One region of the Parendozoicomonas sp. 2304DJ65-17 genome, then DNA from elsewhere that is predicted to be linked to it. Evidence: predicted binding sites of a transcription regulator. Region 1 holds the regulator's gene; each other region holds the start of a gene.

Region 1 (4,212 bases):
AGCGCAAAACCATTACCAAGACCTGTGCTTCCAAGTTTTTCCCGGGTCACAAGCTGGTTGAACAACTCCTTGGTATCAAGACCGGGCTGTCTTTGGCTGATTATGCTGGCGATGTATTCCAGAGTGCGCTTCTTGCTGGCTCCCTGCACGCCGTATAAGGCGTGACCGGGAGCAAGAATATTCCGTAGGCTCATTGGATTTTGGACCGGGGATCAGTGAGAGGCCCCCTGAAGGCGATCAATATTTTTTTCCTTGTACTTCAAAAGCTGACGATCAAGTTTGTCCGTCAACAGGTCAATAGCAGCATACATGTCTTCATGTTCAGCCGATGCAGCGATATCAGCATTACGTACGTGCAGGGTCGCTTCGGCACATTGCCTTTGCTTTTCAATACTCAGGGTAACCTGAACACTTGTTATTCCATCGTAATGGCTGGCTAGCTTGTCAAGTTTTTTTGAAACGTACTCGTTCAGAGCTTCTGTTACGTCGAACTGATGACCACTGATCTTAACTTGCATGCGTTACTCTCCTGGTGTCAGGTTGAGCAGCCCCGACAATTCCATACCGGGCCGACACTTTAGATTCTACCACCAGTCCCGTGCCTCGTCTCGGATTTTGCGTATCTGGAATCTATTTCCATGAGCCAAGGCATGCTTCAGACTGATCTGGCGCTGTGGTAGCGCATTTTCTATAAATTGGTAGCTATACCAGACGTTTTCGCTCATTGGAGGGAGGAATCATCAGAGCTTCCCTGTATTTGGCGATGGTGCGTCTGGCGACTTTTATTCCCTGCTCTCCCAGAAGGGTGGCGATTTTGCTGTCACTGAGAGGCTTTTTCGGATTCTCCTGGGCAATCAGTTTTTTGATCAGTGCCCGGATAGCTGTTGAAGAGCATTCTCCGCCGGATGTGGTGCTAACGTGGCTAGAGAAAAAGTATTTCAGCTCGAAAATTCCGCGGGGTGTATGCATGAACTTCTGGGTGGTCACCCGTGAAATTGTTGATTCATGCATATCAACCGCTTCGGCGATATCGTGCAGAACCAGAGGTTTCATAGCCTCTTCACCGTAATCCAGAAAGCCGCGTTGGTATTCAACAATGCGGGTGGCTACTTTCAGAAGTGTTTCGTTTCGGCTTTGCAGGCTTTTGATAAACCAACGTGCTTCCTGAAGGTGGTTTTTCAGGTAAGTATTGTCATCGCTGGAATCCGCTCGTCGAATCAGGGATGCGTAGCCATCGTTAATGCGTAAACGTGGAGCTGTGTCAGGGTTCAGATCAACAACCCAGCGCCCTTTGCGTTTGCGAACCAGAACATCCGGAATAACATACTCTGCTTCTGATTCCTGAAGCTCTGCTCCGGGATGAGGGTTCAGACTCTGGATGATGGCCAGCGCGTCTTTGATCTGAGGTTCTTTCAGCCGGGTGCGGCGCATTAATGTTGCGTAATCACGGGTGCCGAGAAGATCGATGTAACGATCAACAATGCGGTGAGCATTGATAACATCATCGGTTGCTTCAGGAAGTTGACGAAGTTGAATCAGCAGGCATTCCCGTAAATCCCGACAGCCAACACCAACCGGTTCGAAATGTTGTATACGGTTGAGAACCATCTCAACCTCGTCCATTTCAATTTCCCGCTCAGGATCCTGGCTTTCCAGAATATCTTCCAAGGACACGGTGAGATAGCCGTTGTCATCGATGCCTTCAATAATCGCCATAGCAATCATACGATCAGTGTCGGACATCGGCGCCAGGTTCAGCTGCCACTCCAAGTGGTCCTGCAGGGTTTCACTGGAACTGGTACGAGTTGTGAAATCATCAACTGGGCCATCGGATTGACTGCCAGAGCTTGACGGTGCAGCCTGATAAACATCATCCCAGCCGCTGTCTACAGGCAGATCAGAAGGAATGGATTCGCTCCAGTCTTCCTGAGTTTCTTTAGTTTCGTCGGTCTTTTCGGTTTTGGTGGATGCGTTCAGGTCAGTGAGGCCAGCATCAGAAATGGCGTCCTGCACTTCCGGGTCTGCAGCAGGTTGGAGCTCCTCTTGCTCCAGCATTGGGTTGCTTTCCAAGGCTTGCTGAATCTCCTGCTGGAGATCCAGTGTAGAAAGCTGCAGCAAGCGAATGGCCTGTTGCAGCTGGGGTGTCATTGTCAGCTGCTGGCCAATTTTAAGTTCAAGAGATGGCTTCATGGGATCGTATTATCCAGCCTTAACTGCACTGTCCTGCAAAATTATTTTCAACATCCCTGCCCGTTGGCTTAACACATGATAACGCTTCCGTATAAACCACTATATTACACTGCCGTATGCTCCAACGTGAAGCTCAGCCTGTGAAATACAGTCGTCAGGAAGAGCTGCGACCAGTAGCGGTGCAGCTCCGCAGGCGTTAGATCCGGAAATGCTCTCCGAGGTAAACGTCGCGCACTTTCTGGTTGCTCAGAACGGTGTCGCTGTTGCCTGACGCGATGATCTGACCTTCGCTGACAATGTAAGCGTGCTCACAGATATCCAGAGTTTCCCGAACGTTGTGGTCGGTAATGAGTACGCCGATACCTCTGTTCTTCAGGTGGGTGACGATTTCCTTAATATCCGTTACGGAAATAGGGTCAACACCGGCAAAGGGTTCATCGAGCAGTATGAATGAAGGTTCTGTAGCCAGGGCTCGGGCAATCTCAACCCGGCGTCGTTCGCCACCAGACAGGCTCATGCCCAGGCTGTCACGGATGTGCTGAATATTGAACTCATTCAGCAGCTCTTCCATTTTTTCCAGACGCTGAGCTTTGCTTAAACCTTTTCTGGTTTCAAGAATGGCCATGATGTTATCGGCCACAGTCAGCTTTCGAAAAATGGATGCTTCCTGAGGCAGGTAGCCGATACCGGCACGGGCTCGGCCGTGCATGGGTAAAGCGGTCAGGTTCTGGTCGTCAATGGAAATCTGGCCGCCTTCCGCTTGAACCAGACCGACGATCATATAGAAGCATGTGGTTTTGCCCGCCCCGTTGGGGCCAAGTAGCCCAACAATCTGGCCACTTTCTATAGATACAGAAACATCACGAACGACCTGCCGACCGCTGTAACTTTTCTTCAGGTGTTTTGCTTGCAGTTGTGCCATGTGGCCTGTGTCTTTCTCTGCGTCTACTTGGATGAACCGGGAGTCTGATTGGGTTGGATAACCATCTGTACCCGGCCACCTGATTTCTTGGTTGTTCCGCCAGTAGCGTTAACGAGCTGTTTGAGCTGGTCGTAATCAATCTGGTCGCCGGTAAAAGTATCACCCTTTTGAATCAGGCGAGCTTTTTCGATCAGTTTGATCTTGTCGGTGCCCATGTTGTAGTCGATAGTGACACCCCAGGCCTTTAATAAGCCTTTGTCGCCTTCCTGCTCTTCTTCGTAGTAGGCAAGGTCTTTATCACCTTCAGATACTACCCGTTTAATTTCACGGTTCTGGGAATAGATGGTGATGATATCACCGGTCAGTTTTGTGGAGCCTTGGGTCATTACAACATCGCCGCGATAGATGGCGATGCCTTTGGCGTCGTCTATGTCCGCATTATCAGAAGTAATGTGGATTGGCTTATCTCGGTCACTGTTAAGAGCCCAGGATGGTGTGGTGGTTATCACCGCAGCCAGAGCCAGACCCAGATAAAAAGGGAGTTTAGCGACTTTCATGTATGCTTCTTACCCTGGATTTAAGCTGAATAAAGTCCCGTTTATAAAATGCGCGCATTCCTACAGCGTTAACGACACTGGTTGGATTTGTTAAGCGAACAGGTAAATCGGTCTCTGCGAAATCCTGTCCAGAGTAAACGGTCATAAAATCCGTGTCTATACGCTGCTCGGGGTTTCCCTGAACATCAGGCTGGATCATCACTACATTGCCCATCAGTTCGACGGTTTCGCCATCCGGGAGTATGCGACCGTTGTCGGAAGTGGTATGCCACGGCTGTTTGCCTGTTTTCTCAGGATCACCGTTGTAGCTCCACATATCCGGGCGGGTGAGCAGGGTTATATCGTTATGGGGGTAATGGCTGATCTCATCGGAAACCAGAGTTGATTCCAGCTCACCTGCCGGACCGAACTCCTTGATACGGGCATTACGAACAAAAAAGTCCGGTGCCTTGCTTTCCTTTGTAGTCTGGCTTTTCACCATGGCGTGGGGGTTGTCGGCAGTATAGGACCAGTATCCAACAAGGCCGATAAAACCCAGTGCAA
Region 2 (4,212 bases), on a different contig from region 1:
GAAAGACGGCACTGAGGTTATTGGTGATTTACAGGCTCCGCAGCGGGGAGAAAAAGCTGATTTTGAAGAGCTAGTGAAACAGCTTCAGCAGATGTTGAGTGGTGAAATGGATGATCGTCATCTCGATGAATATGTGTTTATGGAAGTACTTCCAGAAGGCTTAAGGTTGGTCATTCTGGATCATAATGAAGAGCACATGTTTGAACGCGGTAGTGCCCGGCTGAATCCATTCTATGAAGATTTGTTGTTGGCTCTGGCTCGGGTTTTGAAGAAGATCAGCAACCCGATTATGGTCAGTGGCCATACCGATGCAACCAAAACAAATATTTATCGCTATAGCAATTGGAACCTTTCTGGCGAGCGGGCTTTGGTTGCACAGAAAATCCTGAGTTTTGGTGGTGTGACTGATGAGCAGTTTATCATGGTTGCCGCACTGTCTGACCATGAACCGCGGATTCCTGATAACCCAGAAGATGGCTCAAACCGAAGGGTTGAGTTAATGGTTCTGAATCACAATATGGCTTCCCGGATTAAGAGACTCTTTGCTCCGGTTCAGGACAATGGCTTACCGAAAGAAAACCTGATTCCTCAGGAAGATATTGATGCGGCAGATCAGGAAGCCCATTCCAATCAGCTCCCGAAAATTCTGAGGCCAGAGTAACTACTGGCCAACCAGGCTGACTAACCCCTTTCCTATCACTTCTGCGGTAATGACTTTTCCGGAAGATGTATTGCGAATCTGGATTTGATCTCCCAGTGAGCCGGATTCCAGAGCCTGTCCTTTCATGGAAACAAGAAACCCGGCACTTTTCACCTGAATGCGAACGGCTTTATTTCGTTCCACCATCTCGGGTTGTGATGTCATGGATGGTTGGATAATTTTCCCGGGGCTGATCTGTCTGCGACTGTTAAGCCCTGCAACCTGTCTAGGGTTTGAGAAATACTTGCCACGAACTTTCAGAATATTTTCTTCTTCGGTAGTCAGGTCAGCTACGGAAATCCTGCTGTTCCTTTCAATTTTGTTCACGCTCTTCACAACGGTGCGATAAATAAAAACTTCTGCCCTGACATTTAAAGACCATACCGGGCTTTCACAGGAAACTTTGCGCGTCATTCTGGATGCTATTTTGCTGCTTGAACCAATAGCGCTAACGGCTGGTTTGTGAGTGCATAAAGGGAGTTTCAAGGCAGGAAGCGAAGCCAGTTGAATAGAATATTTCTTACTGCCAAGGCTCTTCGCATAACCAGCTACGTCTTTGTTTAAATGCTTGGTAACGGCCAGCTCGACCTGTTCATTGACTGTTTGCGCATGAAGTAAGGTGCTGAGTGAAACCAGCGTAAAGGCTCCGGCTAATTTGAAAACCCAATATTTCATCCCTTTCCCCAATCTTATTTTTGAGGCGGAATTGTCATGCCGCTAAAACCGGAACGCGGCTTCCGCTTTTCGTCGTTTATTACTTCACCTTAAACCAGCACTGGGTTTCTTCAAGGTCATCAGAGGCTCTGGCCGGGTACCTCTTCAAAAACAAATCCTAAAAATAAAAGCTGGCACGGTTATCGCAAATAGTTAACGGCTAGTAACGTGACTCAAGGAAGAGAACGTGGCGATCAGTTTTGAAAATGCATTAGGTATTCATCCGCGGGCGCTGGAGTTCAGGGTACAGCGCGCAACTCTGCTGGCGGGAAACCTCGCTAATGTGGATACCCCCGGATACAAGGCAAGAGATATTGAGTTTGGTGAAGTACTGGAAATGGAAAACAGTCGAATAGCTTCTACCTCCGGGCAGCACGTTAGCAGTATTGATCGGGGCTTTGATGGTTCTGTGAAATACCGTATTCCCCAGCAGCAAACAACCGACGGAAACAGTGTCGAGCTGGGTGTTGAGCAAGCTAATTACTCAGAGAATGCACTGGCCTTTCAGACCAGCTTTTCCTTTTTAAATATGAAGTTCCAGGGGCTGGCCCGGGCAATTAATGGTCGCTGATAAGAACACCAAAGCAGGGATTGCTTAATGTCGTTAAACCAGATTTTCTCAATAGCCGGTTCTTCCGCTGCTGCTCAAACAATTCGTTTGAATACTGTGGCCAGTAACCTTGCCAATGCCAGCAGTGCCGGCTCTACACCGGAAGAAGCCTATCAGGTAATGAAACCGGTGTTCTCTGTGATTCAGGGCGAGGCTTTGCAAAGTGGTGGCCTGGGCAATACTTCCATGCAGGTTGAGGTTTCCGATATCCAACGCATTCCTGCGACTACAGAGCAGCGCCAGTATGAACCCAGTCATCCCAACGCTGACGAGAATGGTTATGTCTATTACCCCAACGTCAACATTGTTTCTGAGATGGCAGACATGATGTCTGCTTCTCGCAGTTATCAAACCAGTATCGAAATTATGGTCACAGCCAAAAAGATGCAGCAGCGTTTGCTGACCCTTGGACAATAAATATCAAAACGGAGCCAGTTAAATGGATGTTAACGGCATTTCCAAAAACGTAACCAGTACCGGCGGTGTTCAGCTGGGGGAAAGTAATGGTCTCCAGCAGAAAGACTTTATGCAGATGCTGCTGGCGGAAGTGAATAACCAGGATCCACTACAGCCAAAAAGTAGCACGGACTTTGTTGCCCAGCTGGCGCAGATCACCAGTGTAGAAAATCTGGAAAGCCTGAACAAAACCATGACCGGTGTGGTGAATTCCATGCAGTATTCCCAGGCTATGCAGGCGACCGGTCTGGTTGGCAAAACAGTGACTGTTCCTACCAGTGTTATTGAAGTGGATGAAGGAAAGTCTGTATCTGGTGAGGTTGCTGTACCTTCTAATGCTGACCAGCTGAGAGTAATTGTCAGTGATGCCAATGGTCAGATTGTGGGTGAAGTTGATCTTGGTAAAGCCAGTAAAGGTCTTGTGAGCTTTGATACCTCAAGCCTGGATCTTGATGCTGGTGTGTATTCCATTTCGGCGATTGCCAGTAATGGCGACGAACAGCTAAAAGTACCGGTAGCTATCTCCTCAGAGGTTGAAAGTGTGGTAATTCCTGGAGGTGGTTCAGAAGTTGAAGTGAATATTGCTGGAATCGGTGCCATGCCGCTTTCCCAGATTGCCAGGATTGGCGAATAACGACAGAAGTCAGAAGGAGCTGAATTATGTCATTCGGAATTGGTTTGAGCGGAATGAAAGCCGCCAAGCAGGATCTGGAAGTTGTCAGTAACAATATTGCCAACTCCAACACTGTCGGTTTTAAATCATCCCGTAGTGAGTTTGCGGATTTGTATGCTTCCTCCCTGAGTGGAGGCAGCAGTAAGGCAGCGGGTGTTAAGGTTGCCAACACGTCTCAATTATTCAGTCAGGGCAACCTGACCTATACCAACAGTGCTCTCGATTTGGCCATTAGTGGTAATGGCTTCTTTGTACTGAATGACAATGGCCAGCAGGCTTATACACGGGCTGGTTATTTCTCTCTGGACCAGGCCAACTATCTAGTAAACAACCAAGGGTTGAGGTTGCAGGGTTTTGCAGCTGATGCCAACGGAAACATTCTGACTGGTACCCGTCAGGATCTGCAGGTTAGTGCTGCGGATATGCAGGCCAGCGCAACCAATGAATTGATTGGCCAGTTAAACCTTGATGCCCGGAATACTGTTCCTGCGAACTCGCCGTTTGATGCCAGCGATCCTGCATCTTATAACTCCACCATGGCTTTTAATATTTATGACAGCCAGGGTAATCCTCATATTCTCAGCCTCTATTTCGGCAAAACTTCAGATAACAACTGGAATGTGCATTACCAGTTTGATGGCACTGACTTACCAAGTGGAACAAACGTTGGTGGCTCGGTGATAACCCCTCCAGCCATTGCTCAAAGCCCATTGGTTTTTAATAACGATGGAACCCTGGCATCCGGTGGTAATATCGCTATTACCGGATTAACTGTTGGCGGTGTGGCTGATCTGGATTTTGATCTCGATCTCAGCAAGCTCACTCAGCTAGGTACAGAGTTTTCTGTAAACCAGGCTCTTCAGAATGGTTACCCGGCCGGTAAGTTAACGGGGATTGAAGTTGATGAATCCGGTGCTTTACGTGCTCTCTATTCCAATGGCCAGACTCGTGTTCAGGGACAGCTGATTCTGGCAGGCTTTGCTAATGAAGGCGGGCTGACTCCAATAGGCGATAGTTTATGGCGTAACAGTTTTGAGTCCGGTGCGCCTCTCTATGGTC
Region 3 (4,212 bases), on a different contig from region 1:
TAGTAGGAGTATTGCTTATGAACACAGCTAACGCCAATGACAGCTCTGGGATCCAGAGAATTAACCCTGACACTTTGTTAGATACCCGTAAATACGGGTTCACCCAGGTTGTAGTAACACCTGAAAAAGGAAAAACCGTCTTTATTTCTGGTCAGCTCAGTTCAAACACCAAAGGTGAAGTGTTGGGTGAGACCGTCGGAGAGCAGATGGTGATTACCTTTAAAAATCTTAAGCTAGCTATTGAAGCGGCTGGTGCAAAACCAGAGCATGTCATAAAAATTCAGGTACTTATCGCTGGTCATACCGAAAAATGGTTAGGGCCACTGGATGAAGAAATTGTAAAACTGTTTGGTGAACATTTACCTGCCAGTACTTTGATTCCTGTACCGAGACTAGCTTTGGATGACATGCTGTTTGAAATTGATGCGACGTTATTCATCCCTGCTGAATCTTAATTTGAGTAAGCCCCGGTTAAACAACATTGGAAGTATTTTTCTGGGGGGCAACTTATGCTTATAGCGACAGTTGTTTTTGATTAGTAATAAAAAAGCCCCGCTTTGAATAAAGCGGGGCTTTTTTCCAGGGCCGATTTAAATCAGATCTTATTTGTTAGTGAATTCTGGGTAAGCTTCCATTCCGCATTCAGCCAGATCCACACCTTCGTACTCTTCTTCTTCGCTAACCCGGATACCGGTGATAGCTTTCAGAGCGCCCCAAACGATCAGGCTGCAGCCGAATACCCATACGAAGATGGTAGCGGCACCGATCAGCTGACCGGAGAAGGTTACGTCGCTGTTGGTGAAAGGAACAACCAGCAGACCGAACAGACCAACAGTACCGTGTACAGAGATGGCACCTACTGGATCGTCAATCTTCATCTTGTCCAGAGCCAGGATGGAGAACACTACCAGGATACCGCCGACAGCACCGATCAGAGTGGCCTGAATTGGAGTTGGAGTGCTTGGCTCGGCAGTGATGGCAACCAGACCAGCCAGAGCGCCGTTCAGACACATAGTCAGGTCAGCCTTACCAAACAGCAGGCGGGCAGTGATAAGAGCGGCAACCAGACCACCGGCAGCAGCAGCGTTAGTGTTCAGGAATACCATGGCTACGCTGTTAGCGTTGGCGATATCGCCCAACTTAAGTACGGAACCACCGTTGAAGCCGAACCAGCCCATCCACAGGATGAACATACCCAGAGTAGCGAGAGGCAGGTTGGCACCAGGCATAGCGTTGATTTCACCGTTCTTGCCGTACTTGCCTTTACGAGCACCCAGCAGCAGAACACCAGCCAGAGCAGCAGCGGCACCAGCCATGTGAACGATACCGGAACCAGCGAAGTCGGAGAAACCAAGGTCACCCAGAGTGTACATACCGAATACAGAGTCACCGTTCCAGGTCCAGGCACCTTCCATTGGGTAGATGAAACCAGTCATCACTACCGCGAAGAACAGGAAACTCCACAGCTTCATACGCTCAGCAACGGCACCGGATACGATGGACATTGCTGTAGCAACGAATACTACCTGGAAGAAGAAGTCGGAAGCGCCGGAGTAGATAGAGCCACCTTCGAAACCGTCTTCACGGGCAGCGAACTCAGCCAGAGTATCAGATACATGGCTGTCACCAACCAGAACGCCTTCAAGCAGAACACCACCGCCGTACATGATGTCGTAACCAACAATCAGGTACATGGTGCAGGAGATCGCAAACAGTGCGACGTTTTTGGTAAGAATTTCAGTTGTGTTCTTGGAGCGGACAAGACCTGCTTCGAGCATGGCAAAGCCGGCCGCCATCCACATAACCAGTGCACCACACACCAGGAAGTAGAAGGTGTCCATCGCGTATTGCAAATGGAAGATTTGATTTTCCATGTTGAGTAACCCCCAGGATTTATTCTTTTAACACCAGCTCTTGAGAGAAGAGGTTTGGTGTTTGCGACTGCCGCCCACATCGGCATTCGCGTTTTTATTCAGGACCGGCTCGGAAAAGCCGACTTAAAACTTTTGATCAGATAGCGGCAGTGCCAGTCTCGCCGGTACGAATCCGGATGGCCTGCTGCAGTTCGGTAACAAAGATCTTGCCGTCGCCGATCTTGCCGGTGTTGGCAGCCTTGGTAACAGACTCAATAACCTGATCCAGCAGGTCATCACCAATAGCAACTTCAATTTTCACCTTGGGAAGAAAATCAACCACGTACTCTGCACCTCGGTAGAGTTCGGTGTGACCTTTCTGGCGACCAAAGCCCTTAACTTCTGTAACAGTAATACCCTGCACGCCAATGTCGGAAAGTGCTTCCCGGACATCATCGAGCTTGAAAGGCTTGATAATCGCTGAAACTAACTTCATTACATTGTCTCCTGATTAATGCGCCGGTTACCGTGTGGAGCGGATGACCTAGCAATTTTTTACAGCACTTAAGGCTGTTTCCGGGTTGTCCTGAGGGGTCAGGACAAGTTTACGCCTTTGACGCTGGTGTTATAAGGGTTTTCCCCTGACTTCTGTCTTACCCTGTGCACTGGTTTGGTATCTGTGCGTTACACCTGCGTGCTCTGGCCCCTTTTTATTGCCGTTCCCGGATCGCAGTAACGGTGTGGCCGGCATTCGCACTAGGGAATAGCAGTCATCGTGCCATTTAATAAAAAATCATTTATTTCATTGGGTTACGTGTTGGTCGTACTGAATTTTAAGAAGGTGTGACCAGATATGATGCACGGGAGTGCACTATGGTGTTGTGGTGATGCAGGCTTGTGCACAGGAATGGTGCGCAATTAAAGGAAGGGCAAAGAGCAGCGTAATCACCACTCTTTGTTTGAAGCAAAAAAGATTTATTCCAGAGTCAGAAGAACAGCTTCTCCGGCCTGGGCTGAAGCGCACTTATTTAACAGTTCCACAAACTCTTCACCATTGGAGTCACAGATCCACTGATTTTTCTCGTCGTCAAAATCAAAGTGGAAGCCGCCGGATTGCGCAGCCATCCACAGCTGACGCAGAGCGCCCTGGCGGCTGAGGATAATCTGGCTACCGTTTTCAAAGCTTAAAGTAAGAATGCCGGCAGAGTTTTCATAATCAATATCGGTATCAATATCTTCGATGGCATCTTCAATTGCCATCATCAGGTCATCTAATTGGTCGTTGAATTCAAATTCAGTCATGGTTTTGCGTAAGTGAAGGTAGGGGAGTGTTATCTGTAGCGGATTGTCGTACAGAGTTATCGGTTGGGCAAACGATCTGTGTTATCAACCGTGTGTTGTGTCTGTTATGGCCTAAATTCCGCAGGTATACTGATTACTAATTACGCGAATTGACTTATAGCTTTTGAATCGGGAGTCCACCATGAAACGCGCACTGGCGCTCATCGCCTTCAGTCTATTTATCTCCGCCTGCGGCCAGAAGGGACCTTTGTATCTACCTGATGCAGAGCCTTCAAACCTGACTGTACAGGGAGGCGAAGGGAGTTAATGTCGTCGTTGTATTCTGATTCGTTTTCCCTGAAGAATGGTGAACTTTGCGCTGAGAACATTCCTCTCAGCCAGCTGGCCGAAAAGGTTGGTACTCCTGCCTATATTTATTCTCGTGCAGCAATAGAAGCGGCATGGAATGGTTATGCCAAACCACTGGCGGACGTTCCTCACAAAGTCTGTTTTGCCGTAAAAGCCAATTCCAATCTCGGTGTGCTGAATGTTCTGGCCGAACTGGGCGCGGGTTTTGACATCGTTTCCGTTGGTGAACTCGAGCGAGTACTGGCTGCTGGTGGTGATGCCGGAAAGGTTGTGTTCTCTGGTGTCGGAAAGCAGGAACATGAAGTGCGGCGCGCTCTGGAAGTCGGCGTTTGGTGTTTCAATATTGAATCCATTCCCGAGCTGGATCGTCTGCAGACTATTGCCGCGGATATGGGAAAAACCGCACGGGTTTCCCTGCGGGTGAACCCTAATGTGGATGCCCAGACTCACCCTTATATTTCTACCGGACTGAAAGACAACAAGTTTGGCGTGGATATTGACCGGGCTGACGAAATCTATGAGCGTGCTCATAGTCTGCCAAATATTGATGTCACCGGTGTGGATTGCCATATCGGCTCACAGCTGACATCTCTTGATCCGTTCCTGGATGCTCTGGATATTCTGCTGGCTCTGGTCGATCGCCTGGCCGATAAGGGAATTAAGCTTTCCCATGTCGATCTTGGTGGTGGACTTGGCGTGACTTATAAAG
Region 4 (4,212 bases), on a different contig from region 1:
ACAATGCCAAGGATTGATCTCTCTGCGATCTCCACAGAATCAAGCGCTAACCAGTACAAACGACTGATTCTGACTATGACACTGCTCCATATCGCTATTATCACAGCCAGTAATTATCTGGTTCAGATTCCATTTCAGATGTTTGGTCTCCACACAACCTGGGGCGCCTTTACATTTCCATTTGTATTTCTGGCCACAGACCTGACTGTACGCATCTTTGGCAGACAGCCCGCCCGACAGATTATCCTGCGCGCCATGCTGCCAGCCCTGACTGTATCCTATCTGGTTTCGGTGATGTTTTATGAAGGAAGATATCAGCCAGACGGCCTGAACGGCTTTAATCTGTTTGTGGCTCGTATCGCCTTTGCCAGCTTCTCGGCTTATTTGATCGGGCAGATGCTGGATATCACTATTTTCAATCGTCTTCGCCAACTAAAAGCCTGGTGGATTGCTCCGGCAGCGTCCACGATTCTGGGCAATATGATTGATACCATCAGCTTCTTCAGTATCGCTTTTTACAGATCCACCGATGCCTTTATGGCAACAAACTGGATGGAGATTGCCCTGGTAGATTACGGTTGGAAACTGGCTATATCCCTTGCCCTGTTCCTTCCTCTGTACGGCGTACTCTTGAATCGCCTGCAAGCACTATTGATGAAAAAGACTGCTCAGAAGCAGACTTCAGAAGAAAGCGCGAGCTTCTCTCAGGCGGCCTGAGACCTACTCATGGGTAGAGGGCTTTTGGGAACCCTCTATCCATGCCACCAAGGCCGGTTCCGGCGAACGGCTTATACCATTCAAACCCTGCTGAAGAGCATCTTCCAGCCCGGTCATAATTCGGGTCATCAGGCTGAAATAGCTGACCGGGTCAAGCACCGACTCGCTTTTGCCATTCTGCAAAGACTGAATCCTCACAATAACGGCCTCAAGCCGGGGAATAATATTTTCTCTTGCCAGCACCGTGATGGCCGGATCAAACAGTTTCTTCTGGGTGTCAGACAAAGCCACAAACTTAGTCATGGTGGCTCTAACATTGGCAATATACCGTTGCGCTTCACTCAGACTGTAGGCAATACGAGCATTCAGTCGGCGGGACGGTTCGGTAAGATAAAGTCGGTGACAAACCAGTCCCCGCATCTGGCCGGCCAGCTCTTTTAACCGTGCAAGATCATTCAGAACAAAGCGCATCAGGGGAATGCCTTCAACAAAGCAGCCACTCTCTGATTTTCTCGCCGTTTGCCAGAGAAGACGTAACAGCTGCTCAATAAGATGACTGTGAAGCTCATAATTTGTCAGAGGCTGATCTTGCCGCCACTGACGACTGAGGGTTAACCACTCCTGATACAATCCCAGTACCAGCTGCAGATTCAGCTGTTCTTTTTCCAGAAGCAGTTGATCGAGCTGACTGCGTATCTGATGCTGAAGCCTCATTAAGCGCTGTTCAAAGAACACATCTCCAGCCAAAACTGCCAGGCTGGCTCCCCGATGGTGCTGAATATGGCCCACCAGGCTCAACATCTGTGCACACAGTGCCAGGCCATGCTGCCTGTTACGGTGCCTGCGGATCAAATCCTGGGGAGCATCATCAAGCGTCGACGCCTCCGCGAACTGAGCAAATTCCTCATCTATTTTTCTCAGGGCCTGATAAGCCATAGCAACTTATCCCTATGCTTTTTCTTGCTTTATCCCTGACTATGCATGTCCTGTGCCGTTTTCCGACAGGCTGTTGGAAAACCTATTGTCTACCCTGTCTGAAGACCGATTAAAAAATGGTACACCTGAATGCTCGATTCACTGGTTCAGCTTGATGACTCAATGCCCGGAATAACACTGGATATTCGCCTGGCCGCAGATAATAACTTTACCGGCAAGCAGATTTACGCCGAAGCCAAAGCTTATGTTCACAGGGATACCGCCAAAAAGCTTGAAACAGCCAGAAGAATCGCGGCCACATTGGGGCTTCAACTCCATATCTGGGATACCTTCCGGCCCTTGGAAGCCCAGCAGAAACTCTGGGATTACCACCCCGATTCCCGCTATATATCTCCACCGGATAACGGCCCGCGCACCCACTGCCGCGGAATTGCTGTTGACCTGACTCTGGAATCGGCCAAAACCGGTGAACTGCTCGACATGGGGACTGGGTTTGATGATTTCAGGGATTTAGCGCACCACAATAATACGTCGATCAGTGATGAGGCATTAAGAAACCGGCTGACACTTGCAGGATTAATGCATACGGCGGGATTTCGGTGCCATCCGTATGAGTGGTGGCATTATGAGTTGCCAACCCTTGATCGCTACCCGGTTCTGACAGACCGGCTGGCGGGCACACACCTTATGGGGGAAGAGGAAAAAGAATAAGGCACTATTGCAATAGCAATAATGCCTGACAGCTTATCAGTGATGGCTGCACATTTTAGAGGCATCAGCAACGATGCCTTCAGCACTTTCTACCAGTTTGCCTTTACCCAGGAACAGTTCCAGCAAAGCTTCTGCGCTCAGTCCCTTAACGGAGCAGGTGTGGAATTCAGCTTCTGCGCCAAACTGATCCGCGATTACCTGCAGCAGTTGTGCGCGAGGTTGTGCCTGCTCAGACTCCAGAACTAGCTTCAAAACGTTACGACCATGTACAGACTGAGCCATATTTACCTCTTAACTATTTTACTTTGGCTATTATCTAGCCACATATTCATAGTCACGATACTGCACTGACGCATTCGCAGGCATGCGTACTTATGCCTAGGAGCCTTGGTAAATAAGCATTAAAAGGCCAATTCCTTATGAACAGACGCTTCTTTCTTTATGCTGGTACAATAACAACAGGGGCACTGATCGCTTTTCCATCGGCGGGCAAAACCCTCAGCAGTAACAATGTTTTTGGTAATCTGATCTTTACCGCCGAACAACCGGGCCGTTTTGCCCACAAAGCAAAAACTCATCTTCCCATTATCACTCCGGTAGATACCCCTCAGGGTAAAACCATCCGTGTGGAAACCAACCATGAAATGAGAGGTTATGAACACTACATCGTTAAGCACCAGTTGTTTGACCGGGGTTACAACCTTATTGATGAAAAATTATTCAACCCAGAAGTAGAAAGACAGCCGGTTTCTCTGTTCAAACTGGAGGAATATACAGGGCCACTGTATGCAACAAGCCTGTGCAACAAACATGATCTGTGGCTGGCTCAGACGACAGTGTAATTCTGCATAAAAATCATTGCCGGCTCTGCACTTGAACAGGACAATAGCGCCCAACAAAAAGCCGTTAATAAGAAGTACACAAATGAATCTGGTTTTTCGTCTAGCAATCCTTTTAATTCGCTGTTATCTGTCGCCTAAAAGCTCCGTTTATAAAACATCGAAAACCAGTTTTCGGGCATGGCCCCATGATTTCAGACTACGGGACCATCTGCCAAACCAGCGCTTTTTTAACCTTATGGAGCTGGGGCGTTTTCCTCTCTGGCATGGTGCAAGGCTGGCGTTAGCCGGGCATTTTTCTGCTCGCATGATTGCGGCCCAACAGCTTGTCTATATCAAACCTATTGGTCGACAAAAACGCTTTGATGTTTACTCCAGAATCGCAGGCTGGGATGGGAAATATGTGTATTACCACCATGAATTCCGTTCAGGCGATAAATTATTTGCGACAGGGTTGGTCAAAGAAGCCTGCCTGAAAAAAGGCAGGCTTGTGTCTCCTGAAGATGTTCTCGGAGAAGCTCAGCCCCTGCCAGATATAATTACAACCTGGCTCCACAACCAACAGGCTCTAAAAACTGCAAGTATTAAACACCCTCAAGAGCAGTAGCCTGGGGCCGGCCGCGGCGTATCCAAAACATCAGCAGCCCCAACATAGCAACCAGAATCGGCAATGTCAGGACAAGAAGCCCTTCCCAGCCAATCTGATACAGCACGAAACTGGACGTTAAAGCTCCCAGAGACTGGGAGCAGAAAACCAGCAGATCATTTATACCCTGAGCCTGATGACTCTGCTCCGCCCGGTACATTTTCGGCAACAGCGATGTACCGGCCACAAACAGGAAATTCCAGCCAATACCCAACAACAAAAGCGCCCACCAATAGTGGAGCCACTGGTTATCAATGATCCCAATCACTACACAAAGAACATACGCAAGCAGTCCCATGGTGATCATCTTCACATGACCAAGTTGAAGTATCAGACGCCCGGCAAATAAAGAAGGAATAAACA

Evidence for each region. Region 1 encodes sigma-54, which starts transcription at its own class of promoters, with help from an activator protein. Its sites were predicted from a motif close to TGGCACNNNNNTTGCTNT; they were not measured.
Region 2: a site for sigma-54 is predicted at 1,547-1,564, ahead of flgB (flagellar basal body rod protein FlgB). Genes of this name have one in related genera too.
Region 3: a site for sigma-54 is predicted at 2,617-2,634, ahead of glnK (P-II family nitrogen regulator). Genes of this name have one in related genera too.
Region 4: a site for sigma-54 is predicted at 1,694-1,711, ahead of ACY2RR_RS12520 (nitrate- and nitrite sensing domain-containing protein). Genes of this name have one in related genera too.

What each region holds. Positions count from the first base shown of each region.
Region 1 covers NZ_JBYVJV010000002.1:891,616-895,827, forward strand. The annotation lists gene ptsN (PTS IIA-like nitrogen regulatory protein PtsN) at 1-194, opposite strand, end outside; gene hpf (ribosome hibernation-promoting factor, HPF/YfiA family) at 213-518, opposite strand; gene ACY2RR_RS09020 (RNA polymerase factor sigma-54) at 703-2,190, opposite strand; gene lptB (LPS export ABC transporter ATP-binding protein) at 2,387-3,112, opposite strand; gene lptA (lipopolysaccharide transport periplasmic protein LptA) at 3,136-3,669, opposite strand; gene lptC (LPS export ABC transporter periplasmic protein LptC) at 3,656-4,212, opposite strand, start outside.
Region 2 covers NZ_JBYVJV010000001.1:470,755-474,966, reverse strand. The annotation lists gene ACY2RR_RS02205 (flagellar motor protein MotB) at 1-661, shown strand, start outside; gene flgA (flagellar basal body P-ring formation chaperone FlgA) at 662-1,375, opposite strand; gene flgB (flagellar basal body rod protein FlgB) at 1,602-1,985, shown strand; gene flgC (flagellar basal body rod protein FlgC) at 2,013-2,441, shown strand; gene ACY2RR_RS02185 (flagellar hook assembly protein FlgD) at 2,464-3,114, shown strand; gene flgE (flagellar hook protein FlgE) at 3,141-4,212, shown strand, end outside.
Region 3 covers NZ_JBYVJV010000001.1:1,002,895-1,007,106, reverse strand. The annotation lists gene ACY2RR_RS04590 (RidA family protein) at 1-455, shown strand, start outside; gene ACY2RR_RS04585 (ammonium transporter) at 603-1,874, opposite strand; gene glnK (P-II family nitrogen regulator) at 2,011-2,349, opposite strand; gene cyaY (iron donor protein CyaY) at 2,829-3,155, opposite strand; gene lptM (LPS translocon maturation chaperone LptM) at 3,337-3,462, shown strand; gene lysA (diaminopimelate decarboxylase) at 3,462-4,212, shown strand, end outside.
Region 4 covers NZ_JBYVJV010000004.1:105,206-109,417, forward strand. The annotation lists gene ACY2RR_RS12515 (7-cyano-7-deazaguanine/7-aminomethyl-7-deazaguanine transporter) at 4-717, shown strand; gene ACY2RR_RS12520 (nitrate- and nitrite sensing domain-containing protein) at 721-1,653, opposite strand; gene ddpX (D-alanyl-D-alanine dipeptidase) at 1,783-2,364, shown strand; gene ACY2RR_RS12530 (YecH family metal-binding protein) at 2,401-2,646, opposite strand; gene ACY2RR_RS12535 (desulfoferrodoxin family protein) at 2,784-3,206, shown strand; gene ACY2RR_RS12540 (acyl-CoA thioesterase) at 3,289-3,810, shown strand; gene ACY2RR_RS12545 (MFS transporter) at 3,788-4,212, opposite strand, start outside.